Regions from separate parts of the Exiguobacterium sp. s128 genome, predicted to be linked through region 2. Evidence: riboswitches for the same ligand, from Rfam matches in the RefSeq annotation. Region 2 holds a riboswitch; each other region holds the start of a gene.
The links. A riboswitch is a leader RNA that binds a small molecule or an ion and turns the genes downstream of it on or off. The one in region 2 is predicted to bind thiamine pyrophosphate.
Positions count from the first base shown of each region.

Region 1: another riboswitch for thiamine pyrophosphate. It lies ahead of KNQ13_RS11330 (thiamine phosphate synthase); the one in region 2 lies ahead of thiD (bifunctional hydroxymethylpyrimidine kinase/phosphomethylpyrimidine kinase).
Region 3: another riboswitch for thiamine pyrophosphate. It lies ahead of tenA (thiaminase II); the one in region 2 lies ahead of thiD (bifunctional hydroxymethylpyrimidine kinase/phosphomethylpyrimidine kinase).
Region 4: another riboswitch for thiamine pyrophosphate. It lies ahead of KNQ13_RS11625 (ECF transporter S component); the one in region 2 lies ahead of thiD (bifunctional hydroxymethylpyrimidine kinase/phosphomethylpyrimidine kinase).

Region 1 covers NZ_JACSMT010000029.1:20,014-28,300, reverse strand. The annotation lists gene KNQ13_RS11350 (C40 family peptidase) at 1-257, opposite strand, end outside; gene KNQ13_RS11345 (MFS transporter) at 474-1,667, opposite strand; gene KNQ13_RS11340 (OsmC family protein) at 1,865-2,290, shown strand; gene nagZ (beta-N-acetylhexosaminidase) at 2,296-3,525, shown strand; TPP riboswitch at 3,585-3,687, shown strand; gene KNQ13_RS11330 (thiamine phosphate synthase) at 3,779-4,375, shown strand; gene KNQ13_RS11325 (NAD(P)/FAD-dependent oxidoreductase) at 4,372-5,376, shown strand; gene thiS (sulfur carrier protein ThiS) at 5,361-5,564, shown strand; gene KNQ13_RS11315 (thiazole synthase) at 5,566-6,333, shown strand; gene KNQ13_RS11310 (ThiF family adenylyltransferase) at 6,330-7,358, shown strand; gene KNQ13_RS11305 (hypothetical protein) at 7,471-7,866, shown strand; gene KNQ13_RS11300 (helix-hairpin-helix domain-containing protein) at 7,959-8,159, shown strand; gene KNQ13_RS16230 (exonuclease SbcCD subunit D) at 8,231-8,287, shown strand, end outside.
Region 2 covers NZ_JACSMT010000070.1:83-5,733, forward strand. The annotation lists gene KNQ13_RS15230 (CHASE3 domain-containing protein) at 122-781, shown strand; gene KNQ13_RS15235 (ArsR/SmtB family transcription factor) at 1,094-1,504, opposite strand; gene KNQ13_RS15240 (hypothetical protein) at 1,654-2,100, opposite strand; gene thiE (thiamine phosphate synthase) at 2,121-2,759, opposite strand; gene thiM (hydroxyethylthiazole kinase) at 2,749-3,519, opposite strand; gene thiD (bifunctional hydroxymethylpyrimidine kinase/phosphomethylpyrimidine kinase) at 3,500-4,309, opposite strand; TPP riboswitch at 4,426-4,536, opposite strand; gene KNQ13_RS15260 (murein hydrolase activator EnvC family protein) at 4,596-5,651, opposite strand, start outside.
Region 3 covers NZ_JACSMT010000011.1:53,004-61,290, forward strand. The annotation lists gene abc-f (ribosomal protection-like ABC-F family protein) at 1-966, opposite strand, end outside; gene KNQ13_RS06555 (DUF1002 domain-containing protein) at 1,247-2,131, opposite strand; TPP riboswitch at 2,321-2,426, shown strand; gene tenA (thiaminase II) at 2,500-3,216, shown strand; gene KNQ13_RS06565 (sporulation protein) at 3,304-4,077, opposite strand; gene KNQ13_RS06570 (class I SAM-dependent methyltransferase) at 4,197-5,381, shown strand; gene KNQ13_RS06575 (BrxA/BrxB family bacilliredoxin) at 5,414-5,839, shown strand; gene KNQ13_RS06580 (transporter substrate-binding domain-containing protein) at 6,150-6,926, shown strand; gene KNQ13_RS06585 (amino acid ABC transporter permease) at 6,987-7,643, shown strand; gene KNQ13_RS06590 (amino acid ABC transporter ATP-binding protein) at 7,657-8,287, shown strand, end outside.
Region 4 covers NZ_JACSMT010000031.1:18,327-26,613, reverse strand. The annotation lists one part of gene KNQ13_RS11645 (IS3 family transposase) at 1-485, opposite strand, end outside; one part of gene KNQ13_RS11645 (IS3 family transposase) at 485-854, opposite strand; gene KNQ13_RS11640 (FAD-dependent oxidoreductase) at 1,009-2,052, opposite strand; gene KNQ13_RS11635 (energy-coupling factor transporter transmembrane component T family protein) at 2,131-2,856, opposite strand; gene KNQ13_RS11630 (ABC transporter ATP-binding protein) at 2,822-4,387, opposite strand; gene KNQ13_RS11625 (ECF transporter S component) at 4,384-4,959, opposite strand; TPP riboswitch at 5,064-5,163, opposite strand; gene KNQ13_RS11620 (50S ribosomal protein L25/general stress protein Ctc) at 5,256-5,924, opposite strand; gene KNQ13_RS11615 (DEAD/DEAH box helicase) at 6,283-8,287, opposite strand, start outside.

The DNA of each region.
Region 1 (8,287 bases), on a different contig from region 2:
AGACCACTCTTTTGATAGACATATTGTGTGAAGCCCGACGCGTCAAAACCTTTTATCGTCGTGCCACCTTCTTTATACGGAGTCCCGATTAACGACGTCGCCAGTTTAGCGATCGCTGCTTTCTTTTTGGCGAGTGCTTTTTCCGACAACGGTTTTTTCGTTTCGACCTTTGTTGGTGTCGCAGCGAACGTGGCGACCGGACTGACTGTCGCCGTCAGTAACAAAGCGGTTAATGGAAGAGTGTAATACGATTTCATAATCAAAACTCCTTTAAGTAGTTGGAATGGATAAGCTGTCCTTACCGTACCACGGTGATTGACAGATTAAGCAACAAATTGGATACGTTCACCTAACAAAGTTGTAAGGTTCGGTCTGAGGAGCACTACACGTCCAGTCCCATGACGAAAAAAATCCTTTCACGTGCGCCTCGTCCGAGAACACATAGGAAAGGATTTCTTTTAAATGAATCTTCGTCACGCCCGCTGATCGAGCCGATGACTGACAGCCGTCAAAGCGGCTGCGAGTAAGGCAACGGCACCACCAACGAGGGCGATATTCATGATCGGACCGTTTGCATAGACCAGTCCGCCGAGGGCAGAACCGAAGGCAATCCCGACATTGCTTGCGACGGGCATCAAGGACGCGGCCAGTCCTTTTGCTTCCGGATTGAACTTTTCCGCTAAATCAATCAGATAAATTTGCGTCGATGTCGTCAGTAAGATCGACATCAGCGACATCAAGGCAATGTTGATCAGACCCAGTGAGACGGATGCCGTCGTCACGTAGAGTGCGGCAAGAACGATCGCCTGGACGATAAAGACGAACCGCAATCGACCGATCGGATTCCGGCTGGCGATTTTCCCCGCTAAGATATTACTGAAAATCGAGACAACCCCGTACGCAAGTAAAATCGGACTGATCCAGGTCGACGGCAACTTCAGTTCCAGCTCGAGAACCGGGACGAGATACGTGTAGACGACATACGTCGCACCAAATCCGAACGACGGGATGAAAAAGGCAATCATGATTCGCGGATTGGCGAGTAGACGAAGTTGATCCCGAATCGAACTGGTTGCTGCTGATTGCTGGACCGGAATGACCTTCAGGACAGCGAGCAGAGCGATGATACCGAGACTGCTTGTCAGCCAAAACGATGCGGCGTACCCGGCATGCTGACCAATGAAGGTACCAATTGGAACACCGAGGACATTTGCCATCGTAAATCCGCCGAAGATGAATGAAACGGCGACACCGCGTTTTGCGATCGGGACACTGTCGCTTGCGACGACCATTGCAAGTGAAATCAGGACGCCTGTCAGAACAGCCGTCACGATCCGTGACAACAACAACAGTTCATAATTCGGTGCGATCCCGCTACAGATGTTCAGGATGATCCAGACGAAAATCAGACTGAGCATTAACTTCCGTCGCTCAAGGTGTCCGGTCAAGGACATCGTAATCGGTGTCCCGATCGCGAAAGCAATCGCAAAGGCAGAAACGAGCGTGCCGGCTTTGGCAATCGTGATGTTCAGACCGTCTGCGACTTCAGATAAAATACCGACGATGACGAATTCGCTTGTTCCCAGGACAAAGGTCAACATGGATAACGTAGCGATCAACAGCCAGTCGGCTTGACTCAAACGAGTCGATGATGATGACATATACATTCCTCACTTCTGGCGCATGTGCGCAAAAAAACTATCGTTTATCAGAATAGCATGATTTGCACCGGTCGGAAACCGGATTTAGAGGACGGTGAAAAAGAAGAATTATTGCGAATAGCATGTCAATTTCGCTTGCTGAATATTCGGGTATACTGAAGAAGTAAAGACAACTAAAAAACGAGTAAAGGACGTGACGGAACATGCAAGCAACAGTCACTTGGAATCAGAAGATGGGCTTTAGCGGTGAGACCGAATCCGGGCATCACCTGGCGATGGATGCGGCACCCGACAACGGAGGCGACAATCAAGCTCCGCGCCCGACGGAGTTGTTACTTCACGCCGTTGCCGGCTGTACCGGCATCGATATCGTCTCGATTTTAGAAAAGATGCGCTTGACGCTGACGTCATTTGAAATGGATATCGAAGGCGAACGGGCGGATGATCATCCCCGGCGTTTCACGACGATCTCGATTCATTACCGGCTCGAAGGTGATTTACCGGACGATAAAGTCCGCCGGGCGATTGCCTTATCAAAAGACAAATACTGCTCGGTCTCGCAATCGCTGAACGCGGAGATTGAAGTTTATTACTCGATCAACGGCGTCCGGAACGAGGAACCGATTTGAAACGGATGGTTCCTGTTCTGTTAGCAAGCGTTCTGCTCGCCGGTTGCGCCGACGAGCCCGCAAAACCGGCTGCACCGGAACCGAAGCCGGCGAAGAAAACAAAGCCACCGCAACCGGACCGGCCTTCTGCAGCTGAACGGGCGGAAAAACAACTGAAAGAGACCATCTCGAAGATGTCGACAGCGGAAAAAGTTGATCAGTTGCTATACATCGGCGTGACGGGAACAGCTCTGACGCAAGCGGACCGTCAATTACTGCAGGACCATGTGCTTGGAGGCGTCTTGTTACTCGGTGGCAATATCACCTCGACCGATCAGCTGAAAACCTTTACGGCAGCGATTGGCGAAGCGCAAACGGCGGACGAAAAAGCGTTCCTTGGTTTTGATGAAGAAGGCGGGCGTGTCAGCCGGGTCCCGGATGCCCGACTCAAATTATCACCAAGTCTGTCGTTTGGTCATAAAAATGATCCTGGTTTGATGAAGGAAGTCGGACGGACACTCGGTTCAATTTCCCGTTTTTACGGCTTTAATATGGACTTCGCTCCAGTTCTTGACGTCAACAGTAATCCGGCGAATCCAATCATCGGCGACCGGGCGCTCAGTGCGGACCCGCAACAAGTGGCACGGCTTGGTGTGCCATTGATGCAGGGCATGAAGGAAGAGGATATCGTGCCGGTCGTCAAACATTTTCCGGGACACGGCGATACGACCGTCGACTCGCATGTCGGTCTGCCGCGGGTCGATGCGACGAAAGCGGAACTTGAGAAGACGGAGCTGGTCCCGTTTAAACGGGCGATTCAAGACGGGGCTGAAATGGTCATGGTCGCGCATATCCTGTTCCCGGCTCTCGACAAAAATCGTCCGTCCTCATTATCGAAAGAAGTCATGACCGGTGTGTTACGGAGTGAACTGAAATTTGATGGTGTCATCATCACGGACGATCTCGTCATGGGAGCCATCACAGAACGGTACGGATTAGCTCAAGCGGCAGGTCTTGCACTTGAAAACGGTGCGGACATGGCGATGTTTTCCTCACCCGGCGCGTACGCGTCCGTTCACAAGGAAATCATGGCGCGGATCAAACAAGGGAAATTGTCGGCAGCCGATCTCAATCAGAAAGTCATGCGGGTCTTACGCTTAAAACAAACGTATGACTTGTCGCAAACGAAACGTGTCGACGAATACCAACGCTTGATCGAGCAGGTCAAAGCGGTCGAATCGGACATGCGACACTAATCAAGGGTAGAACAAATCGGACTACCCGTGGTAAACTACAGGCGTACCATACAAATCAATATCTACACTAGGGGAGTCTCGTAGCAGACTGAGACGGAAGTATCCGGACCCTTTGAACCTGATCTAGTTCGTACTAGCGGAGGGAAGTGGTATCCGATCATCTATCGAGGGAACGCCAAGCGTCGCCCTTTTCGTAGGACCACTCCATCAGTTCATGGGGTGGTCCTTTTTCGTGTGGAAAGGAGGGGGAACGATGTCACATTTACACCTGATTACAACCGGACGCGACAGTAAGGAAGTGTTGGAACAGACCCTTCCACAGCTCGCAATGTCCGTCGATCGCATCCACTTACGGGAGCCAACCTGGTCAGTCCGGGAATTGGTTTCCTGCATTGATACGTTGCTCGATCAAGGAGTCCGGGCAGACCAGCTGGTAGTCCATGACCGGCTCGATGCAGCACTCGTCACCGGCACGACCGTCCAGTTGACACGCCGCAGTCTGTCGGTCGAGCGTGTCCGGGCACAGTTTCCGACGATTTTCATCGGTCAATCGGTTCACTCGTTGACCGAAGCGATGGTGGCGGAACAAGCCGGCGCCGATTACGTGATGTATGGTCATATTTTTGAGACGGATTCGAAACCCGGCGTGGCGCCACGGGGGCTCGATGCGTTACAGCAAGTCGTCGACTGGACATCAATCCCGGTCATCGCCATCGGCGGAATCAAACCGGAAAATCTGTCTGATGTCTTAACCACCGGGTGCAGCGGAGTTGCCATCCTGTCCGGGATTTTGGGTCAAGCCGATCCGGCGGAAGCAGCCGGACGGTTCCGGACGGTGATTGGACGATGAAACAACCGGATGTATTAATCGTCGGCGCCGGTATCATCGGTTTGACGCTCGGATATGAATTGTTGCAGCGGGGACAAAGTGTTCACGTGCTCGATCAGTCGGCTGTCGGACAAGGTGCGACACGGGCGGCAGCGGGGATGCTCGCGACGGACGAAGAACTGTCGGAACCGTTACATGCGTTAGCGGCAGTGAGTCGCGTACTTTATCCGAAGCTTGTCCGTCAATTGTTCGACGAGACCGGGTTGACGAGCGGCTATCTCGAACTGCCGTTTCAGCTGCGCCAGACAAAGCAAACCGTCCAATTTGAACGGGTCGGTCAAGTCGATCCTCCATTGCTTGTCCGGGCGTTACGGCAAGCGATTGAGCAGCGGGGCGGAGTGATTGAAGAACAGGTAAGTGTCTTGCGTCTTCTGCGGGACGAAGGGACGGTAACCGGGGTGGAGACAAGCCGGGGACAACAGGTTGGACGGCAGGTCGTCATTGCTAGTGGACGAGGGTCGGAACCGTTGTTGCAAACAATCGGGATTCCGATTGATACGCTTCCGGTCAAAGGTGAATGCCTATCTGTCCGTCTCACAACCGGTCGACTTGAGCAGACTTTGTTTCATGAGACGGTGTATCTTGTCCCGAAAGCAGACGGACGGATTATCATCGGCGCAACGGAACACGTGGGTGAGGAGTCGACGACGGTCAACGCGGGCAGCGTCTCGGACCTGTTGGCGGCAGCAATTGACGTGTATCCGCCGATCCGTGATGCGGCATTGATCGACATCTGGTCCGGTGTTCGCCCGCAGACCCGTGACGGGTTACCGTATCTTGGACGGGTCAAAGGAATTGACGGTTTGTTGGTCGCGACGGGACATCACCGGCACGGCATCTTGCTCGCTCCGGTGACAGCACAAGTCCTCGCTGATTGTGTCATGAACCGAAAACCGGAAGTTGCACTGGAGGCATTTTGTTGCAGACGACACGAGGAGGAGAATACATGCAAATCCGATTAAATGGGAAAGACTATCGACTGGCGGAACAAACGAAGACGCTACACGACTTGATTCAGCAGTTAAACATTGATGAAGAGGTCGTCATCATCGAACAAAATCATCAAATCATCGACCGGTTCCGGTATACGGACACGAACGTCCAACCCGGTGATGTCGTTGAAATCGTTCATTTTGTAGGAGGCGGATAACATGTTAGAAATTGGCGGAAAAACATTTGCATCACGATTATTACTCGGAACGGGAAAATACCCGGACGCTGAGACGCAACAACAAGCGGTCGAAGCATCGGAAACGAACATTTTAACGTTTTCCGTCCGGCGTTTTGACGTCTTTGCGAAGGAACAGACGAATCCACTTGCGGCACTCGACTTAAGTCGCTATGACCTGTTGCCGAACACGGCGGGCGCAAAAACGGCGGAAGAAGCCGTCCGGCTGGCAAGGCTCGCCCGGGCATCCGGCATGTGTGACATGGTCAAGGTCGAGGTGATCGGTTGCGACAAGACATTATTGCCGGATCCGATCGAAACCTTACGGGCGGCAGAGGAATTAATCAAGGACGGTTTCATCGTCTTGCCGTATACATCGGATGATTTGTTGCTCGCCCGTCGGCTCGAGGAACTGGGCTGTCACGCCATCATGCCGGCAGCGTCACCGATTGGTTCGGGACAGGGAATTCTGAACCCGCTCGCGCTCAGTTTCATCATCGAACAAATGACGGTCCCGGTCATCGTCGACGCGGGAATTGGTTCACCGGCCGATGCGGCTTACGCGATGGAGCTTGGTGCTGATGGTGTCTTGTTGAATTCTGCGGTCGCCCATGCCACCGATCCGGTCAAAATGGCGCAAGCGATGAAACTGGCGATCGAAGCCGGGCGTCTTGGTTTTGAAGCGGGGCGGATCGAGAAAAAACGGTATGCGACAGCAAGCAGTCCGACGACTGGAATCAGCCGCCCATGACAGACCGGTACAGTCGCCAAATCCGCTTCCGTCCGATCGGCCAAGGTGGACAAAATCAACTGGCTGAGCGCCGCGTCGTCATCATCGGTCTCGGTGCGCTCGGGACGGCGGGGGCGGAACAACTCGTCCGAGCCGGTGTCGGACACGTCACACTCGTCGACCGGGATTATGTTGAGTGGAGTAACCTGCAACGGCAACAGTTGTATACGGAACAGGATGCAGAAGAACGACTTCCGAAAGTCATCGCGGCGCAACGGCGTTTGCGTCAAGTGAATGCGACGGTGACGATTCAGCCGGTGGTCATGGATGTGACGGCTGAGACGATTGAAGCGCTCATCGCCGGAATGGATTTGATCATCGATGGAACCGATAATTTTTCAATCCGGCTGCTGATCAACGATGCGGCGGCGAGGCAGGGAATTCCCTGGATTTACGGGGCATGTGTCGCCAGTTACGGCATGACATACACCGTTTTGCCGAAGGAAACGCCTTGTCTGCATTGTTTGCTGAATCACCTGCCGAAGCAACAGGATACGTGTGATACTCGGGGCATCATCAGTCCGGCCGTCCAACTGGTCGCCTCGCATCAAGTGACGGAAGCATTGAAACTGTTGACGGGTGCGAAACCGGTACTACGTCAGACGTTGCTGTCGTTTGATCTTTGGACGAATCAGCAGAGCCAGATCGATGTCACGTCCTTAAAGCAAACGACATGTCCTTCGTGCGGTGACGCTGCCGTCTATCCTTATCTCAACGGAACGCCGCTCCAATTCGTGACGTTGTGCGGTCGGGATACCGTTCAAGTCCGGGGAGAAGGGAAACGGGATTTGGTCCGGCTTGAAAACGAGATGGTGGCACGTGGGATTAAAAGTCAACGGAACCCGTATTTACTGATGTTCGAAACGGAACAGAACCGGATTGTCGCCTTTGCAGACGGGCGGATCTTGATTCATGGGGAACCGGATGTTGAACAGGCAAAGCAGGTATACGAGACGTATTTCACGAAAGCGTTCACAAAAAAGTAAAACATTTTTTTGAATACATGTTTTAGATGTTTGAAAAAGAGGTAAATAAGACTTCAGACGTAAGTCGGAGCTTTATTTGGAACGATTTGAATTGTGAAGAGGAGTGATTACGATGAAACAAGAATTCGATCAATCGATCCAGTCATTGGATCAGACGAAGCGGACAGACCATGCAGCTGATGCTGTTCAGCAAGCGAATTGGAATCCAGACCGATATCGGACGAATCTGAATCCATTTTATCTGTCACCTTGCAGCGTCGAACGTCGGGAAGACCGTCAGCAAGAAGTTGACCGGATCGTCGAAGTCGAGCCTACATCCTCCCCTCTCCAACAGTTATTCGAGCAGAAACAGGAAGAGCATATAACAAAAACTGGATCAGGTGCTGCGAAACATTCACATTCCGGTGGTAAATTCACGACTGGGATCGTCGTCGGTGCAATCATCGGAGGATCCGTATCGATCTTCACCTCGGTGAAGCGATTTCGTAAAAAGCGTCAGACGCACTAACAACTAACTGTTAGCAGGATCACGAAAGACCGTCACCTTACTCAATAGGGTGACGGTTTTTTTGTCGTATCCAGCAAAAGGAGGGGAACTACATGGAGAAAAAACAGCAGGAGGTCTTTTCCATGCTTGGTCAGCCGGCGAAACGCGCCCTGGCAGAGCATGGTGTCACGTCGCTCGTCCTCCTCGCGACGCACTCGGAACAAGAGGTTCGAAGATGGCACGGCATTGGTCCTTCTTCGATGCCGAAGCTTAAACAAGCGTTAGCGGAGCAAGGACTGACCTTTAAGAAATGAATCGTCCGGCAGAACCGTTCCAAGTCATGCTAAAATAAGGATATTATAGAGGAAAAGTGAGCGTGATACAGGTGAAATGGATTCATACTGCCGATTGGCACTTAGGAAAAATCGTTCATGGCGAATCG
Region 2 (5,651 bases):
CGTCGTGTACAATACGCAAGATAAGAGAAAATGTTCCATCTTTATTTGCAGAATCCTTCACTTTTTGGGAAATAGTGGTTAAGATAATGACATTACGTATTAGTAAAAAAGGATGAATTGTATGAATCAGCTGTGGCGTCACCGCATCATTCTCATTCTGATTGTCAGTCTGTTCGCTTCAATCCCATTGCTTTATGCCTTGAATGGATACCGAGCTATTTCTAAACTGACGGAAGAAATGCATAGACAAGATATTCCAATGATCAAGCAAGTCGACGAGTTGATAGAACATAATCGCGACCGGGCAAATGCCGTCCGTGGATTATTGTTATACGAAGATGAACGTTACATCGAACAGTATTATTTTTCCACTTCAAAAGTCCATGACTTACGACGCTTACTGAATGCATCCAATCAGACGCCAGGTGCAATCAAAGATTTATTGCTACGTAACAGCGCTTGGGAAGAGGAAATCGAGGAAGTGTTCACTGTCTATGAAACCGATCACCCACAGAATGCCAAAAAATTAGCTAGGCAGACGACTCAAACCACTCAAACGATTCTCGAGGACCTCTCACAAATCAAAGAGAAGTTGTATCGTGAATTGGAACAAAAGCTCGAATTAACAACTGAATTAACGGCGAATTATAAACGGATGTGCATTAGTTTATCGATCTTATCTTTTTTGTTAATTGCCGCAACCATCTTTTTATCAAAATTAGACGAGAATACTCCCACTTCTAAACGTTCAGGGCGAAACCCTAGTGCAAGTGGGAGATGAATCGTCTTCGGGCAAGGCGTGTCTTGCGACACGTCAATTGTCCGACACCCTTGGTTTGAAAACAATTAAAATCAGGAATAAAAAAAGAGTCATGTTCTTTGAAAACTGAAGATAGTAGGGTTGTGACAGGAAGTTCGTCTGTCACGTAAAATCTTCAACGTTCACCTTGCGGATGACCGAAGTAGCGAAAACCAAGCAGAGTAGGCATCCGTATAAAAGAAACGGACAAGATCAACGTTCTAAACCTGTCTCCTAAACAAAAACAAACACGTGACGGTCACATGGACGGTACGTGTTTGTTTTTGTTTTTATTCAGGACGAGAATTTTCCTTCATTCACGTGTTCCATCGCAAGATGCACAAGAGAGGACACATGATGATCATCCAAGGAATAGTAGACGACTTTTCCTTCTTTTCTATATTTTACTAACCCTTGTTTCAACAAGGTCCGCAGATGGTGGGACGCTGTCGCGATGGAACAATCGACTGAAGCGGAGACGTCACAGACACAAAGTTCTTCTTCTATCGTCAGCGCATAGGCGATTCGCAGACGCGTTGCGTCTGATAATACTTTAAACAGCTTTCCGATATCCATCGTCGGAATCGTATCGACGACGTGCCCAATTTCCTGCGCACGTTTTATATCAATGGCAATCGTTTCACAACGTGGGGCATCCAACGCAATCACCTCTTTCCTTTTAATTGCACCATCGATTCGGATCAATTGCAAGAAAATCCATTCCTGACCTCTGACCTACCTCTAAATCCGTCAAAAAATAACTAGTTTCCCCTGCTCGACTCCTATTAAAAAAGTTCTCTTCTTAAAGTACAGAAGAGAACCCTTTTAGACGCTATCCGGAAAAAAATGAACAATCAGCGTTCTGATTTGTGTTGATTTCGTCTTGTGATCGCGTAAAAGAACCAACCACCCAAAAAATTTCCGATATCCCAGACAATCCGATTATTGTCGACGGCACGAACACCGATATCAATGATACCTGTACTGTATAGGCGTTCACGATACCGTTTCCGTAACAACCTCGGTAACGGAAGATGCAACATCAGCCGGTAAAAAAGATCGAGATGTGTGTGTCCCCAAATCTCAGTCGCGATGGAGCTCGTTTGAATCAGCAAGGAACGTTTATAACGTTGTTGGTATTTATTTTTTAATAGAACAGCTAGTTGATACGAATACCGATTAGGAAAAGGGAACAAAGCTGCTCCTAAATGATATTTCCCTCGATTATCGACTCGAATGATTTGTGGTTCGATTTTATATCGAATCCAACGTCCCCGAAATCGAATAGACTGCCATTTCACGACTTATCACCTCTTGATGACTATACCCTGTCTGAAATGCTCTGACGCGCTTGTTTTGCGGCTTCTCTGAATTCCTGTGTCGCCCGTTCGATTTCTTTTTTCGCAAACAGTGTGGAGATGACAGCATATCCGTCGACTAAACTGCCTAGTTCACCGATGTTTTCTTGGGTGATCCCGCCAATCCCGACCAACGGAACCTGAACAGCTTGACGAATCGCCTTTAACGTTTCTTTCGGCATGAAAGTAGCATTTCGTTTCGTCGTCGTCAGAAAAAGTGAACCGACGCCTAAATAATTCGCCCCTTCCCGTTCCGCGATTAGTGCCTGTTCTACCGTCGAGACAGAGACACCAATCATCGCTGTAGGCAGAAGACGACGAGCTTCACGCAAAGGGATGTCTTCCTGTCCGATATGCAAACCAGCGCCTACGAGCATCGCAATATCAATCCGATCATTGATGATCAGTGGCACGCCGTAACGTTCCGTCAACGCCTTCAGTCCGATGGCCGCTTCTAAAAAAGTTTTTCCTGATGTTTGTTTTTCACGTAATTGAACAATCGTCGCACCACCTTTGAGCGCTGCTTCTACCGCATCTATCAAGTTCAATTCAGGGTGAAACCGTCGATCGGTCACGGCATACACGAAGTAATCAGTTTCCATCGGTTTGCACCTCCTGAAGCGTCTCTTCCGTCATTAAACTGACTGCATTAAACAAACCCGTCCGAAAATCACCGATCCCTGCTTGTCGATCAGCAAGCTCCCCTGCTTTGCCCATCAAATATGTCCCATATACGGCTGCCTCGAATCGGCCATATCCCGCTCCTAAAAACGTCGCAATCAACGAAGCTGTCATACACCCCGTCCCGGTCACTTGCCCAAGCCGCTTTGCCCCGACATCGAGACGGCATTGACGGCTTCCGTCCGTCACAAAGTCAATCGGACCTGTCACGACAATGACTTGGTTGGTTTGTGCTGCAAAGGTATGGACTGCTTGAAAATCGAGTGATTCCCCTTCCGCAACATCTACTCCTTTTGTCGTCGTCGCTTGCCCGATTAGCGTTTTGATTTCTGAGGCATTTCCTTTAATGACCGTAAACTGAATGTCATGCATCAATTCGTTTATGAAATTCGTACGTAATGTCGTCGCGCCTGTTCCGACCGGATCCAGAATAATTGGTTTGCCCAATCGATTAGCGGTTTTCCCTGCCAACAGTTGCGCCTCCCGGATCGATGGATGCAGCGTGCCTGTATTGATGACGACAGCGTCAGCAAGACCAACCATCTCTTCTACTTCTAATACATCTTCCGCCATGACTGGGGATCCTCCAAGCGCTAGCGTCATATTGGCACAGTCGTTGATCGTGACCGTGTTCGTCAAATGATGAATCAGTGGTTTTTTGTCATGAATAATCGGTAACATGATTTTCCCTCCAAAGTTCGTAAAAGTGATGGGTTGGTCCAATTCCGTGTCCGAGCGCAAAACCGTGGCGAATCGCCTCCGTCACGTACTGTTTCGCATACATGATACTGTCGTACAAGGAGTCACCTTGTGCGAGTCGGGCTGCAATCGCAGCAGACAACGTGCATCCTGTACCATGTGTGTGCTGACGAGTTAGTCGTTTCTGTTCATACACGTAATGATTTCCTTGCGTATATAACAAATCGATTGCTTGTTGTCCCTCCAAATGACCACCTTTGAGCAAAATGGCTCCCCCGGGTCTTTTCGCTAGTTCCACCGTTGCTTGTTCCATATCCGAAAGCGATTGAACCGTCCTCCCAATCATCCGCTCGATTTCGGGGATGTTCGGTGTGACGAGTGTCGCGAGCGGTAACAGATGTTCTAACAAGGCTTGTTCTGCATCTTTCCGTAACAAGCCGTGTCCACCTTTTGCGACCATGACTGGATCTAAAATGATTGGAGCATCACATTGTTTTAATTGTTTTGCGATGATTTGAATCGTTTCTTGATTAGAGACCATCCCGATTTTGACAGCATCAACACGAATATCGGAAAAGATAGATGTCAATTGTGCTTCTACAAGACGAGGTGACACATCCTCGACGGCTTGGACACCTAATGTATTTTGTGCCGTAATCGCTGTGAGGACACTCATCCCATACACGCCGAGGGCAGAAAATGTTTTTAAATCTGCTTGAATGCCCGCTCCACCACTAGAATCCGATCCTGCAATCGTCAATACATGTTTCATATCGCTTCCTCCCTTTCTTATGAGCCAATTAGGAGAAAACGGACGACAAAAAGCGCCGTCCGCTGTAAAAAAGCAGACGACGCCATGAAAAACCCTCATCTAGGTTTTATATCTCATGTCTTCGATCTCAACTTTCCTACGCTGGTATTATCCAGTTCAGGTGACAGGGTCGAAAACAGAATAGTTTTCCTCTCAGCCGGACTCCTCCAGCTCCCCTAGTTGCTCGTAATTTAATTCCTTTTTACTGTAGCATAGCGTTATCAAAAAAACGAGCCGAAGCTCGTTTTCATAAATATCCAAGTGGATTAACCGTGTTTGCCGGTCCTGTCGCACTGTATTGATATCCACCGATATGCAATTCAAAATGAAGATGTGGTCCAGTCGAGTTGCCGGTACTTCCAAGCGTACCAAGCGATTGACCTTGTGAAACCGTCTGACCCGCACGAACTGCCAACGAATTCATATGAGCGTACACCGTCGTATAGACTTGACCATTCAGGAAATGCGAAATCATGACATGGTTTCCGTAAGGTCCTCCACTTCCAGCTGTAATGACTGTTCCGGAAGCGGCTGCTCGAATCGGCGACCCCACTGGTCCGCTGAAGTCTACTCCATTATGAAAAGTATACCCGTTTGCCCCACTCGCCGGTCCAAATCCTTGTGAAACACCACCTGAAGCTGGACGAATGAACTTCGCTGAGCCTGTTGGAACACTAACGACCGGAGAAGGACTGACTGCGGATTTATTTGATTCGCTCGTCGCTTTTGCCGCCTCTTTTGCCGCACGTTCAGCCGCTGCTTGTTCAGCTGCAGCACGTTCAGCTGCTGCCTTTGCCGCTGCTTTCGCTGCTGCAATCGCTCGCTCTTGTGCTTCTAGTGTCGCTTGTAATTCTTTGGCGTTCAATAGTTTCGTCGTGAACTTCGTTTTCCCTTTACGCAACTTCTTTAAGGTCGCACTCCGTTCCTTCATTTGCTTCTTCAGCTGTTTTTTCTGCTCTAACAACGTTTCTTTTTCTTGAACACGTTCTTCTTTTTTAGCCATAAGATTACGTTTCATTTCGGCTAGTTTTTTTTGTGTCTCCAGGTAGGCAGAAATCATCTTGTCATCTTGTTCAGCAATCTTTTTACCTGCCATGACGCGACTAAATAAATCCCCTAGATTTTTCGATCCAAAAATGACTTCTTCCCATTTAATTGAATTTCCATCATTTTCTTGAAGGACACGTAAACGATCCCCCAACAGTTCTTCTTGCCGTTTCAACATCGCTTCATATCGAACAATTTCCGCTTCGAGATCTTTAATCTGAAGATTCAGTTGCTGAATCTGTTTATTTTTTTCTGA
Region 3 (8,287 bases), on a different contig from region 2:
AAAAACGAGGTCCGGAGTCTCGGCTTCGAGCTGTGGACGTTTGATCCGTTCGATCCGTTCAAGTGCCCGTTCCATTGACTTCGCTTTTCGAAACAGTTTTTCACTCGGCGGAGACGCTTCGTTCGCCCACTGCCGCAGGCGGCGAATAGCATCCTTCATTTGCTTGATTTTTTTTTGTTGTTCCTGATAAGCATGAAATTGTTCGAGCAAAAGACGTTCTTTCTCCGAAACGTAGAACGTATAGTTTCCCCGGTACAAATGAAGGTGTCCGTCCTCCAGTTCAACAACCCGTGTCACGACACGATCAAGGAACACCCGGTCGTGCGAGACAAGGAGGGCAGCGCCTGCATAACTCGTTAAAAAGGATTCAAGCCATTCGACGGCAGCTAAATCAAGATGGTTGGTCGGCTCGTCCAGAATCAGAAGGTCCGGCTCCACAAGTAACATTCGTCCAAGACAAATCTTTGTCTGTTCACCACCACTCAGTTGATGAAACGGACGAGAGAGGAGCGATTGAAGGTGAAGCCCGTTGATCATCCGTTCGACTTTTGAATCAAGTAAATAACCACCTTGACGTTCAAACCTTTCTGTCGCTAGCGTATAACGTTCGAGTAGCTGGTCCAACTGCTCGATTTCCGTCGCCATTTGTTGTTCGAGACGTTGTAGGGAATGGCGTAAATCAACTAATGAGGCAAATGCGGTCCATAAGACATCCAGACCTGTGAGCACGTGATCAAACTGCGGAAGCTGCTCGAGATACCCGATCGTCAAACCACTTTTTTGATACATCGCACCCGCATCGGGTGAATCGAGTGTGGCGATCAACCGTAAAAGTGTCGTTTTTCCACTTCCGTTTCGACCGATCAATCCGATACGGTCGTGTTGTTCGATAAAGAGGGACACATCCGTTAAGATGTCGTCACCTCCGAATTGTTTAGTAAGGTGTTGCAGGTCGCAAATCATCATCTAGAAATTCCTCTCTAGCGCATCAAAAAAGGAGAGCGCAAACAGCACTCTCCTACAGACGGTGGAAGATACGCTTTGCTTTATTTTTCAACTATGGAGTTCCTTTAAAAAGGGCAGACGTGTCCCTTAGAACGCCATTCCATGAAAAATCGCGCGTAACAGATACAGTTGTTCGATCAGCCAATCTTTACACGCAGCAAAACCCATTCCTCCACACCACCTTTTCGTTTTCGATAGGTTCATTTTATCATGGACGCGCGAACAGAAGAAAGAGATATTTTTATTTGAACCAACCGGCAATCGAGTTAAAGAAACTGCTGAGGGCATCAAATAATTTAGCAAAAAAGCCTTTTGTTTCTTCCGAAGTGGCAAATGCCTGAATGTCCTGCCCCGCATCTTTTAGACCACTCTCGATTTGCCCCCAGTTCAGGTCGGCTTGCTCCATTTGATTGAATAATCCGGTCAGGCGATCCATCTGCGCATCTGACAGATTGATGTTATTGTTTTGGATGACTTGGACGATGACGTTTTCAATCTCGACTTTTGTTTCCGGTTTTTGTTTTGCGATTTCGGCTTTGATTTCGTTCATCAAATCGGCCACTTTATCGGTCCCGACCGTCTTTCCGACGTCTGAAGTCACGGAAAGTTCTTGTTGGGCAAGATCTTTTCGCTCATCCGTCAGTTTAATGCCGGTCTCCGCCGATGTCTGATCGTATGCTTTCATGATACCGGTCAACGCGGACGTGCCGGTTACTTTATAAGGAGACGTGATGGTAATGTCGGCATCCGTCACGCCTGCCGTCACGAGGGCGTTCAAGTACATGTCTTTTGTCACCCAGGTGATGTTTTCAGTCGCGACCGACAGTCCGTCTCCCTTTTCAGCCAGTTCAATTTTGGCCGAAGAATACATTCCGCCACCACGTTGCGACTGGGGGATGTTTTTACCAAGGTATTTTTCTTCGTCCGCCGATGTCGCGATGATCGGCGTGATGCCTTCCGGTGCATTCAGGCGCGACAGGACCCATGCTTTGTCTTTGGCACCCAGTGATTCGCCGAGCGTAATAATCGTTTTGTCGACGATTTGCTCAGCCGAGGCAGCCGTCGGAAGCAGTAAAGTCGTAGCAAGCAATGCAGATGCCGTCCATGTCATTGTTTTATTCATCATCATAAATTCCTCCGTAAGTTAAGTATCAGGTACTAAGTTCAGTCTAATCGACCGTCTTCAGAAGAGAATCGGTCTCAAGGACGAGCGGACGTCCACCTTCCGCCATGTTCATTGTACAAAAAAGGGATGGAAATGACGAGAAAGGGTCAATTAAACGTTAAATCATGCTAAAATCAAAACAAATCAAATAGCGACCACTAGGGGAGTCAGTAGGCTGACTGAGACGACGAAGACGTTCGGACCCTTTGAACCTGATTAAGTTTGGACTTACGGAGGGAAGTGGCGTGAACCCTTCTTTATATGAGGTCTTTTCACGTCATACCTGACATCGGGTGTGGCGTTTTTTGATTAAAGAAGGGGGAAACGACATGACATTCAGTGAAGAAATTCGACAAGCAGCAAGACGGTACTGGGACAGTAGTTTTACCCATCCGTTCGTGACGGGCATCGCGGACGGGACTTTACCGGAAGCGAAATTTCGCCATTACGTCTTACAGGACGCGTATTATTTAAAACATTTTGCGAAGATTCAAGCCCGCGCGGCTTCGAAAGCCCACGATTTTGCGACGATTGCTGAACTGGCCGAGCATGCGACATCGACTTACGCGGCAGAACTGAGTCTGCACCAATCGTTTTTTGAACTGCTTGAAATCTCGAACGATACGTTGGCTGAGTTCGAACCGGCACCGACAGCATATGCGTATATTTCGCATATGCACCATGCAAGTGAAGGAACGCTCGGGGAGACCATCGCTGCTATTTTACCGTGTTATTGGCTTTACTATGAGATCGGACAACAATTACAAGCAGCGACACCGGCTTCACCGATTTATCAACAATGGATTGAGACATACAGTTCGGAATGGTTCGAGCGGGTCGTCTTTGAACAAATCGATCGTCTGAATGATTTGGCGGAGCGGGCAAGTGCCGAAGAACGGGAACGGATGAAACAACATTTCGTCAAAAGTTGTTATTACGAATTGATGTTTTGGCAGATGGGCTGGACGGAAGAGACGTTTGAGCAAACGTATCGTCAGACGATCGAGACCCCTTCGTCGACAGGAAAGAATAGGGAGCTAAACTAAAGAAAAACATTAAAAAACTGAACGATCCCACCTTGGAAAAGGAGGATTCGTTCAGTTTTCTTTGTCTTGCCAGTCGGTAAATTATTTTTAGCTGTGGCGTTCGATCAAATCAGCAAGGCGCTGTTTGACGGTAGCAGCGTTACGTAACTCCTGATTCGATAGCGACAGCGTCGTCATCGTTTCGTCAGCTCCCGCCATCTCACTGAACAGTGAGCCTAAGCTATGGGCACGGCGATCGATTTGTAAGACGATCTCAATACCGGACCGGTCTTGCAGCATGATGACTTCGATTTCATCAAGCTTATGCGCATAATGTGTTCCACGCGCTGAATATTCGAGTTCTTGGGCAATCGGCAGATCTTTTCGGAAACGCCCCGGAAGTTTTTCTGTATCGGCTTTTTTTAAACGGAATCCGAGATCTTCCATCGCTTCCAAAATGACCGATTGGAGGTCGTTGGCTTTGACGACGACGGCATCATGGTCGGATGGATCGACGGCTTGTGCGATATCGAGACCTGTCTCGATCCAGGATTTGGACTGACTGACAGACAGAGGGGTATTAAAAGGGACTTGAAGCGTAAACGGAATTTCCCGTTCGACGCCAGCTTCGATCGTAAAGGCCGCTTCGTTTAAAGCGAACCGGTCGAGTGTGAAAGTCGTAAAGGCCGTGTTGTCACCGACTTCTTCTTTATATTGAGTGTTAAAGGCGAGGTAAATCCGGTCGATTTCCTGATCGACGCTACCACCTTTGATGTGAACGACACCTTGAATCGTTCCACCGGGTTCACACTGGTCTTGTTCAAGTCGTGTATCGACCGTCGCGGCACCAATACCGATTTGGGAAAGAATTTTTTTGAACATGTTGTTTTCCTCCTTCAGGAATGAAGTAATCGTTTTTGAAATAAAGCTGACTTGCTTGTCGAACGGGAGTGAATTTGCTACAGTTTCGAAAGAACAAACAAAAAAGGACGGGACGATACGTGGAATTACACCAACTAAAAGATTTGCTTACCGAAAAACTGCAAGCCACATCCCTCATACACGCGACGATTAGCGGACCGCGTCTCAAATCGAATGATCTACGTCGAATCAAGTTAAAACCGATTCTATTAAGAGATACGTATGCGATCCAATTAGAGTTTCAACATGAACGGATCATTAAGCATGAGAATTTAAGTATAGAAGACTTTATTTTACGAATGGACGAATATTTTGATGAATTTCGTCAATTTTTATTTCGATTCGAGACGGAAGAACTGCAATTTCAATTGTCGAAGAAGATGAAAGTATCGCTTAAGACGACGGTCAAAGAACGTCTGCAAGCCGAACTATCGCATAATCGGAAGAAAAGTCATTTGTTAGAAGACGGAATACCGGTCCCCTTTTTGATTCGTTTAGGAGTCATGACGGAAAATGGACAAGTCAAACGACAAAAATACGATAAGTTCAAACAGATCAACCGGTTCCTTGAATTCGTTGAAGACAGCATCACGGCATTACCGACAGGACGAACGATACGGATTTTAGACTTTGGATGCGGAAAATCGTATTTGACGTTTGCTTTGTATCATTATTTGAAGGTCGTCAAAGGATTTGATTTGAACATCACGGGTCTGGATCTCAAAAAAGAAGTCATCGAAGAATGTACAGAAATCGCGGGTGATCTTGGATATGATGATTTGACGTTCCGCGTCGGTGACGTCCACGACTACGATCAAGAAACGGAAGTGGACCTGATGGTGACGCTACACGCATGTGACGTCGCGACGGACGTTGCCTTAGCCCGTGCCGTCGATTGGAATGCCTCCGTCATTCTCAGCGTACCGTGTTGTCAAAAGGAACTGAATCGGCAACTGGAATGTTCACCGCTTGATGTGATGCTTCAACACGGATTAATAAAAGAAAAATTTGCATCGCTTGCGACCGATTCAATTCGAGCGGAATTGTTGACGCTCGTTGGTTATGAGACTCAACTGTTAGAGTTCATCGATCTTGAGCACACACCGAAGAATATCTTGATCCGCGCCTATAAAAATCAGAAACGGCCATCAGAAGAAAAAATCGATCGGTATCTGGCTTTTCGGAACCTGCTTCAAGCACAACCTTACCTCGAACGTGAATTAAGCGACAGACTTGGACAGATTTCATCGAAACTCGTACAATAAAGAAGACAACGAAATAAGGGGGAAATAATACAATGGATTTTCAAATGTATTTTGAAGATGTCGTTCAGACGGCACGTAAAGAAGCAGCAGCTGCAGGTTTTGAAGAACTGACGACTGCTGAAAGCGTCGAGGAGGCAATGAAACGTGAAGGACTGACACTTGTCCTCGTCAATTCGGTTTGTGGATGTGCAGGGGGGATTGCTCGCCCTGCGGCAGCCTACATCAACCGGATGGAAGGTGTGAAACCGGATCATTTCGTGACCGTTTTTGCAGGACAAGACCGGGAAGCAACGGATCGTGCACGTGAATACTTCGAAGGATATCCACCATCATCACCATCATTCGCCTTGATGCAAGATGGAAATATTCTTTCAATGGTCGAACGGTTTGATATTGAATCCTTTACGGCAGAAGAAGTCGTCGAGAAGTTAGAATCATTGATTGAAATTTACGCGTAATCCATTAAAAGCGCTGTTTCTGCATCTGGAAACAGCGCTTTTTTGTATGAAGTCGCTACCCTACTCATTCAAAAAGACACCAAACGAAAATAATTGAAAGCGTTATCAAAAAAATATTTACCGGAAGATAACAAAGAAAATACAAGTTTTATGCATTATTTATATATAATTATGCTTTACAATGAATAAATATTCGTATATTCTAAAAGCAATAAATCAGGTCGAACTTTTTAGTATTGAATTAGAAAAAAACATAAGTCATACTATTGTTAAAGTTCTGACAATTGAGCGTTGGAAGGGGAATTTATTGATGAAAAAATTAGTAGCAACGGCAATGGCAGGCATTCTCGCCGTCACGATGGCAGCATGTGGCGCATCAGAAGAATCAACAGGCGGTACGACAAAGACGAGTGACAAAGTATTGACGATGGGAACGTCGGCAGATTACTTCCCATTTGAATACATCGATACAGCAAAAGGTGATGACATCGTTGGTTTTGATGTCGCAATCGCCAAGGAAGTCACAAAAAATCTCGGGTATGACCTGAAAATCGAAGACATGGAGTTCGGAAGTCTGCTCGGAGCACTCAGTGCCGGTCGTGTCGACTTCGTCATGGCCGGTATGACACCGACGGATGAACGAAAAAAGAATGCGGACTTTACGGATATTTACTTTGAATCGAAAAACCTTATCATGACAAAAGATAAAGCGATCAGTGCAGATGACGAACTAAAAGGGAAAAAAATCGGGGTTCAACTCGGATCGATCCAGGAAGCATTAGCGAAAGATCGTTACAAGGACAGCGAAGCCGTTTCGTTAAACAAAATTCCGGAAATTATTCAAGAATTGAACACAGGACGGATCGATGCCTTGATCATCGAGGATGCGGTTGCCGTCAAATATATGGATCAAGATGATTCGTTGAAAACATACCAAATCAAGGAAGATGGTCCAACGGGTTCTGCTGTTGCCTTCAAAAAAGGGGACAAGATGCGTGACGAGTTCAATACGGAGTTGAAAAAGATGATCGACAACGGGGATATCGATAAACTCGCAGAAGAATGGTTCCAAAAAGAAGCAAAATAAGAGTAGTGCATAGGGGTGGGGGTAACCCCATCCCTTTTGTGCGACGTTAGGAGATTGGTTATGATAGACTTTACAAAGATTCAAGATTCAATCCCATATATTCTGCAAGGAATTCCGGTTCTGTTTCAAGTTGTCGTCGTCGCGGCCATCGCTGGGATGATCATCGGTATCGTCGTCGCGGCTCTCAAAATTACGAAAAGTAAGCTTCTTCGATTCGTCGGTCACGCCTATACGGCCGTGTTTCGTGGGACACCGCTCATCTTACAGCTGGCCATCATTCATTTTGGATTGCCGCAATTGACCGGGTACGTCACGACCGGGTATCAATCGGCGATCATCGCCTTCTCCTTGAACTCAGGCGCCTATATCTCGGAAATCATTCGGGCCGGGATTCAAGCGGTCGACCGCGGACAATGGGAAGCAGCGGATGCCCTTGGTATTCCTTACATGAAACAGTTACGGTCCATCATCCTGCCGCAAGCCTTTAAAAACATCTTGCCGGCCATCATGAATGAATTGATCACATTGACGAAGGAGTCGGCGCTGATCTCGACGGTTGGTGTACTTGACGTCATGCGCCGGGCACAAGTCGTCGGTGGAGAAAAAGCATTATACTTTGAACCGTTGTTATTTGCAGGATTCGTCTATTTCGTGCTTGTCATGGGATTGTCCTTGATTGGTCAACAAGTCGAAAAAGCTATGAGAAAGAGTGGGTAATCAGATGGAACCTATGATTCAAGTTACCGATCTATATAAACAGTTCGGAAAATTAGAAGTATTAAAAGGCATTACGACAACGGTCGGACGGGGAGAAGTCGTTGCCGTCATCGGACCGTCCGGGTCAGGGAAATCAACCTTTTTACGATGCATCAATCTGTTAGAGAAACCAACCGGAGGTACGGTAAACGTCGCTGGTTTTGAACTGACGAAACCAAAGGCAAATATCGCGAAAGCCCGTCAAAATATCGGAATGGTGTTTCAACAGTTTAATCTCTTCCCGCATAAATCGGTGCTCGATAACTTGATTTATGCACCGATCAACGTGTTGGGGTTATCGAAGGAAGATGCCGTCAAACGGGCAGAGGTGTTACTCGAACGCGTCGGCTTGTCAGAAAAACGGGATAATTTTCCGAATCAGCTGTCCGGTGGACAAAAACAACGGGTTGCGATCGCCCGTGCGCTTGCGATGGAGCCCAATGTCATGTTGTTTGATGAACCGACGTCAGCGCTCGATCCGGAGATGGTCAATGAAGTGCTCGACGTCATGAAACAGCTGGCCGAAAGTGGGATGACGATGGTCATCGTCACGCACGAGATGGGTTTCGCAAAAGAAGTTGCCGACCGTGTTTTATTCCTCGATG
Region 4 (8,287 bases), on a different contig from region 2:
GACGAATACCTTACCAGGCTCTTCTTGATCGAACCGACGGTTCAAGTGGTTTGGTACAGTCTTATGTTCATATGTCGCTTTAGCGATTTTACGGTAAGCGTTCTGCCTACGGATTTTCGTCACGATTCCAAACTTCCTCATGATACGCAAAATACGTTTATGATTCATCGGTCCCCCAATAAGATCAAGCATCTCCATGTAAAGACCACGATAGCCGATTTTTCCCTTATGACGATCATGAACACGTTTCAGAAGTAGGTAGTCCGCATAGTCGCGTTCTTCCCGAAGGGAAACACTATCCGTACGTGCGAGCCAGGCGTAATAACCACTGCGACTCACTTCAGCGAGCGTACATAGATCCGTCACGAACCGGCCCATTGATTGTTTCCGTAAGACAATATTGATTGCCTGATAGCGCTCAGATGCCGTTAGTTTCGGTACTTCGCCTCTCTTTCGAGAGCTTCGAGCTTTTTTAGTAATTCGTTCTCCGCTGTGAGGTACTTGATTCGTGCTTCAGCTTTCACAAGTCGTCGTTCGACGGAATCATCTTTTTTCGGTCGACCTCCAAGATTTGATTTTCCACGTCTCTCATTCAAGAGTCCTTCTTCTCCATAAATGCGATATGTCTTCCGCCATCGCTTCAACGCTTCGTTCGTTGTTTGCTTACCGATCATATCCAGGTCAAAGCCGCTTTCCTCAAAGATTTGTATCGGTCGCTTACCAGCTAAATTCTCACGTACAGCGTGAATCTTAAATTCTCCTTTGTATTGAATCGTACGATCTGATACCGAGGCTACGTGAAGATTCGCTTCAAGTTGTCTGATTTGATCTGGATTGAAGGTGCGTCTGTTCATGAATAGTTCTCCCGTCGAAATTGAATAGGTACAGTATATCGATATCTTTAAACACAAAAAACCCCGAATGGGGTCTTTTATCAAGTGTCCACCATTCAGGGTTCAGTTCACTAAGGGAGAATCAAATGGGTTTTGTTCGTTTCGTCAGCACGTTTTAATTTGTATACTTCTTGATAAATTTCCGGTCAATCCATTGCTTGAGGTACCAGCTGAGCCGGCTCGTCTGATAAAAACGCCCGTACAGCAGTGTCGCTTGTTGGTCGCCGAGAGCGAGAATCGTCAAATAACGCTGTTGCGGGCGAAACGCCAGTAAACGCTCCTGATTCACGAATCGGAGAAGATTTTCAAGCAATACCGGTGCCTGACGAACGGCCGTCACACCGTTTTTAGGTGTGTTCGGATACGCGGTCAGCGTCGCACAGTCACCAACGGCAAAGATCGACGGATCCTCTAGTGCCTGCAACGTCTCATGGACGAGCAGGAAACCGCGCGTGTCACAGTACAAATCCGATGCCTGAAATAGTTCGCTCGCACGGGCACCGCCTAAAAACAACATAGCATCCGTCTCAATCGACTGACCGGACCGCAAGCGAGCCGTTTGATCGTCCAGCGTGTCAAACCGATCGACGATTCGTTTAACCCCCAGTTGATCGAGCCGTTTCGCAATTTTCATACCTGCCGGATGACCACTGAGCAACGGTTCTTCGTGGATCAAGGTGACCGGGGTACCGTTCGACTGAAACGACGCCGCCATCTCGACTGCCGCGGCACCGCTGCCGATGATGACAGGGGAGGCCGCTTTCCTGAACGTCTCGAGTGCTTGATCAATCTGATAATTCGGTTTGATCGTCACCCGTGCCGGTGCACCGGCAACATCCCAGTCGCGCGAGCCGATGTTGCACGACACGATATCATACGACAGGACCTGTCCAGACTGGCAAATCACCTGTTTATTCGCCGCGTCAATCCGAGTGACCCGGTCCTCGATCCACGTCTTACCGTTGTGCTCACACAACGCTTTGACATCAATCCGGGTCTCATCGAGCGTATAGGTTCCGTCGGCTAACCCCGAGAACATCCCGGAATAATACTGATAGCGCGAAGGGTTGATGACGATCCAGTCGACATCCGGATGACTGCCTTGTTTGATACATTCTAAATGCGCATGACCCGCACCTACTAAGACGATTCGTTTCACGACGTTCACCTACTTTTTTGAATTCTTTGCATCTGAGACTGTCATTCCCTTATGTAGCGGGATGTAATCTCCCGCTTGTCAGACAAAAAGACGAAGGGACGTCGCGATGCTGCTGACCAGACCGAAAAATAACAGATCGAAGCGGGTGACGACCGGTCGGACATAATACGTCCGGTTCGCTTGGAACTGTCGTGCTTCCATCGCAATCGCAATCTGTTCCGACCGGATGATGCTTGTCGTGAACAGCGGCAAACTGATGTCAAAAAACGTCTCCCAGGGCCAAATCGACCGTTGCTGACGGACACGTCGGGCTTGACGAATCGTCCGGATCGCTTGCCGAAAGATCGGAATAAAACGAATGCCGGCTAAAAACCCGTACGCCAACCGGACCGGCAGGCGACATTGATGAATCAGGCTCATGACGAACCGTGTCGGATCGGTCGTCGCAACGAACGTCAAGCTCAAAAAAACGAAAGCGAGCATCCGGATCGCAATCAACCAGGCATGATCGAGACTTTCTTCCGTAATCCGAAACCAGCCGAATGTCCAAAGCTCGGTGCTGCCCTTCCCAAACGCCGCCATCATCCAAAACGTCAACAGAAATAAAAGGGAATAGGGGGCCAGCCGTCTGATGAGTGTTGTCAGGGGCCAGCCGGAACGTACGAGACCCACTAACGCCAACAGAAGCAAAGCGAGTGTCACCCGTAAACTGGACGTCGTGATTAGCAAGAACATGACATATAATAACGTCCCGAGCTTGACCGAAGGATTAATACGTGTGAGCAATGACTTGTTTTCCTGCACGATGCTTCACCTCCTCGAGTTGTTGATAGAGAAACGACAGCGGACGGACGAGTTGGTGTCGTGCGAGAAGGACGGGTTTCATAAGGAGTGCGGAAGGTGTTCCATCGAACTGAAGACGTCCTTCACCTAGGACGAGGACACGATCCGCATAGCGATGAACCAGTTCCATGTCATGCGTCACCATGATCACCGTTGTTCCTGCCTCCTGGGCTTGATGTAACACGTCGATGATGTGTGCCGTCGTCTCAGCGTCTTGTCCAAAGGTCGGTTCATCGAGCAACAAGACAGCTTTTTGCTCCAGTAACATCGTCGCGACACTCAAACGTCTTTTTTGTCCGAGGCTGAGCGCGAGGGGAGATTGATCCGCGACATCGGTCAGTCGATAGTGACACAAGGCGGTCTGGACCCGTTCTGGATCAAAGGCAGCACAGCTGATGGCCAGTTCTTCTGCGACCGTCTGTTTGAGGAACTGGAAGTCCGGTTGCTGGAAGACGAAGCCGACTTGTGCGTAAAAAGCACGGTCCTTCCATTTCCTCAGGTTCGTTTCAAACAACTGGACGCTTCCTCCGTGCAGCGGAATCAATTTCGCTAGCATCTCGAGCAACGTGCTTTTCCCCGCACCATTCGGTCCGACCACCATGATCCACTCACCACGGTAGGTCGTCAAAGAAAGATTTTCGAAAATCGTCCGGTTTCCGCGTCTGGCGGTTACGCCCGTCACATCGAATGTCGTCTCGTGAAGGACGCTTGGACGGTCGACATCACGTTTTCGTAAGTCAGCGGCTTGGGGCGAGTCGCCCGGTAACGTCTCCCATGTGTACGGATAGAGAAGCGGCGTCGCAATTCCGTGTTGGATCAGCACGTCACGTTGCTCACCGAAAATTGCGTCCGGTGTTCCGTCAAGCAACAGTCGCCCCCCATGTTCAAAAACCAGTACCCGGTCGGCAAACGTCACGCACTGATCGAGCTGATGTTCAATCAAGACGAGCGTCAATGTCGGATCATGATGGAGTTCTTCGATCAGTTCCATCATCATCCTTTGACCGTGCGGATCCAGTTGCGCCGTCGGTTCATCAAGCAACAGGATGTCCGGCTCAAGGGCGAGGACACAGGCTAAAGCGAGCCGCTGTTTCATCCCACCGGACAGCTCGGCAATCGGTGTCGTCAAGGCAAGATTCAGTCCGACGCGCACAAGCAACATCCGGATTCGTTCCTGCATCTCTCCCGGATTGACGGAACGATTTTCCAGGCTAAAGGCGATTTCTGCTCCGACCGTCTGCATACAAAACTGATCGTCCGGTTGCTGAAACAGAATCCCGACTGTTCCGTCCGTCGTATGGTGCCCCGTGACCTCTGCTTCGATCGTGTCCGGCAACAGTCTCGCCAATACATGTAAAAAAGTGGTCTTCCCGCTGCCGCTCGGTCCAATCAGCAACGTCGTCTCGCCTTGATGTAACGTCACCGTCAAGTCGTCTAGGACGGCCTGCGTTTGACCGGGATAGTGGACTGACAGGTGCTCGCACTGCATCATGCGGCACGCTGCTTCCGTTGCCGTCCGACCGCATAACCGTTCAGCGTCCCTGTCTTGACGAGGGCGTCGACGATGACTTTCGCGAGCAATCCGCCGAGTAATGCCCCGCTGACGAGTTGAAGTGAGAACGTCAACAGAAGTGTCGTCGTCGTATAATAGGCAAATCCATTCACGAGGAGACTGTAGACCATACTTCCGACGGCGGCGAAGACACCGGACAGCATCAAGGTGAACGTATTAAATTTCCGGTATCCGAATACGGCAAAGGCAACTTCCGCTCCAATTCCTTGCGCCAGCCCGATCAATAAGGCAGACAAGCCGAAATGACTTCCTGTAAACAATTCGACGGCAGCGGCGACGACTTCCGCAATCAAGGCGGCTCCCGGTTTTTGGATGATGTAGGCGACAAGGGGACTGGCGACGACCCAGATGCCGAACATCCAATTTGAGCCGACCGGTCCGAAGATCGCCGAAATCGGTAACCATAATGTCGACCAACCTAAGTACAGGACACCACATGCGACGGCAAGCATCATCATGACGATGATTTCTTTCATTTTCCAACTGTTCATACTCACTTCTCCTTTGAATGCACACCCACAAAGAAACCGCAAAAAGACCGCCCTCTATGAAAAGAGAGCGGTCGTGTAACCTGCAAGGCGCAGAAAAAGAGCACGAAGAGTCCGCTCCACTTTCCTACGCTAGTATGAACTAGATCAGGTTCAAAGGGTCCGAAGTAAATCGTCTCAGCCAAATGGGCTCCCCTAGTGGATGTGTAAATGATGTGTACATTCTTCACTGTACGGCTGTCGCCCGGACTTGTCAATATGCATAAAAAAAACCCTCCGCGAGGGGAGGGGAGAAAAGATTACTCTTTGTCTTCTTTGTTTTCTTCAGCTTGCTCTTCAGAAGTTTTTTCTGAATCATCTGCTGTGTCTGCTTCAGCTGCTTGTGCCTCAGCTTCTTCGATTTCTTCAAGATCTGCCTCAAGTGTCGATTCGACGACAGCAGCGACTTGAATGTCACCTTCTGTGACGACTCGGAAATCTTTTTCTTCCGGCAGATCAGCTACTGTGATCGAATCTCCGATTGCAAGATTCGTTACATCGACTTCGATGCGTTCCGGTAATTTATCTGGTGTTGCTGCAACTGTTACTTTAAAGAGTGTTTGTGAAAGGAAGCCGCCAAGTTTCGCGCCAGCCGATTCGCCGACAAGGACGATATCCGTTTCGACTTCTGTTTCTTCATCCATTTTAACCGCGATGAATTCCACGTGTTTGATCGTTGGTGTAAAGATGTCCATATCGAGCTTGTTGATCAACGTGTTGACTTTTTTGCCGCCGATTTGAAGGGCAACCAAGACGTTTTCACCGTGATCGCGGACGACTTTGACTAATTCTTTTTCATCGAATGAAATCGGTGTGCTTTCCACTTTGTAACCATACACGACACCAAGAGCTTTTCCTTCATGACGTAATTGCTTTCTAAGTGAGCGTGGGCGTACTTCGCGTTCTTCTACTTTTAATGTTACTGACATGTTCATTTCCCCCTTGAATTTGGTATAGCTCTCAAAAGGTAATGAATGTAGGAGTGGAACAAAGACGTTCCGGTACAGATGATCTACGAATGCTATTTCAAATTGATTTCATCGATAATGAAGAACCAAGTGAATAAGTAGCATTTCTCTCCCAGGTCATTACGCTGATATTGAGAAAAAATGTTGAAAAGCGACCGTGTTGTACGGTGCTAATGTAGATATACCCCCAGAACTCAAAAACTAAAACCTCTTTTTTAATTTAACCTCGTCCAAAAACCTTCAAACCCGTTGCTAGACAACGGGTCAAGGCAGCTTTTATTTTTTTAAGATAATGTAAAAAACGATGGGGTCAGTTTGTTCAATCCGGCTTTTTTTGTGGCTGCAATGGAGGTTCCAGCAGATGGACGAGTTCACGAAGCGTCAAGATTTCGGTCGCCCGGTCCGTCAAGACGGCATCAATCATCGTCGCCTTTTTATCTTGTAGTTCGGTCATCTTTTCCTCGATCGTTCCTTTCGTCAATAACTTGATGACTTCGACAGGCGACTGTTGTCCGAGACGATGGGCCCGGTCAGCTGCTTGCTGTTCGACGGCAGGATTCCACCAACTGTCGTACAAGATGACGGTATCAGCGGTCGCCAGATTCAATCCGGTACCACCTGCCTTGAGGGAAATCAAAAACAAATCGACTTCTCCTGCATTAAACCGGTCACATAAAGCGACCCGATCTTCGATTGGTGTGTCTCCGGTCAAAACGAAATGTGTCAATTGCCGCTCAGCCAACCGTTCCCGGATGCGGGCTAACATCTTCGTATACTGTGAAAAAATCAAAATCCGGTGACCCGCTGCTATTTTTTCCTCGATCAAGGTCATCAATAAATCAAGTTTCGTCGATTCGCCTGTATAGTTCTCGACAAATAAAGCCGGATCACAACAAATTTGTCGCAAGCGGGTCAATCCAGCAAGCAACTTGATCCGGTCCTCACGTTTCGTTTCGTCCAAATGACGTAACGTGTCGAGTTGGAGTTTCGCCAAGTAGGAGGCGTACAATTTTTTCTGCGTGGGTCCAAGCTCCGTGTAATAATGCGAAAGTCGTTTCGTCGGGAAATCATGTAACACTTCCTGTTTCGTCCGACGCAGTAAAAAGGGTTGGAGAAAACGTTTGATTTCCATGTGAGACCAGTCTTGGAACGTCCGTAAATCAGGGAGCAGGGACGGAAAGATTACCCGGAAAATCGACCAAATGTCATCTGTCCGATTCTCAAGCGGTGTACCCGTCAAGGCAAACCGGCGTTTCGCCCGCAGACGACGCAATCGAACGGCGGTCTGCGCGGTCGGATTTTTGAAGTGTTGGGCTTCATCAAAGATCGCTAAATCATATTCGATTTTTTGATGCGCGTCCATATCGGCGCGGAGCGACGGATACGAGATAAGAAAAACACCATCCGCTGGCAGATCACGTAACGCCTGCAATCGTTGTTTCCGTGAACCTGCCAACAGATACACCGTTTTCGCCGGCGCGAATCGAGCCAGTTCCGCGGCCCAATTATGTAAAAGCGAAGCAGGCGCCACGATGAGCGTTCGTCCGGGTGGGCGTGTCTCGAGATAACCGATGGCTTGAATCGTTTTCCCGAGACCCATCTCATCGGCTAAAATCCCATGACAGTCCCGCGCAGCCAGGTTGACCAAAAATTGTATCCCCGCACGTTGATAGGGATACAGTTGTTGATGAAGCGCCTGCGGAAGCAGTAATGGAATGTCACGACCGTTCTTCACTTCAAGCCATCGTTCCATCAAGTCCGCATGAAGATGAAGGAAGGATGCTCCGACAAGATGTTTTAAGTTGGCAATCGCCGGGACACGGATGCTTGCTTCTAGCATATCCCGTTCCGTGGTTTCCAGCTGCTGAAACAGGCGTTGCAACTGTTCAAACGCCCGGGTCTCAAATGAGACATACTGACCACTCTTTAACCGGTGATAGGTCTTCCGGGTGACAAGGGACCGCAAGACCTGCTTCAGTTCCACTTCCGGTATCCCGTCCATTGAAAAGCGGAAGGTTAACCAATCCAGGCGGTCCGTCGTCTCAACATCGATCCGCGGATGAAACGGTCCGTTCGGTAAGGATTGACGGATACTTTCCGTCACCTGAACGACGAGTTTTCCGTAAACGACACGGGGGTCGAGCCATCCTTTCAGAAACTGGTATTCCGCCGCTTCTTCCTCTAACCGATAGCGACCGTTCCGCTCGAAGAAACCACTCTCCGTCACGTAGCGGAGGACCGCTCCTTCGATTGACACATCGCGCCCTAGCCAGTCCGTCTCTTGTAACGGATTGATCCGAACCCCCTGATAGATAAACGTCACG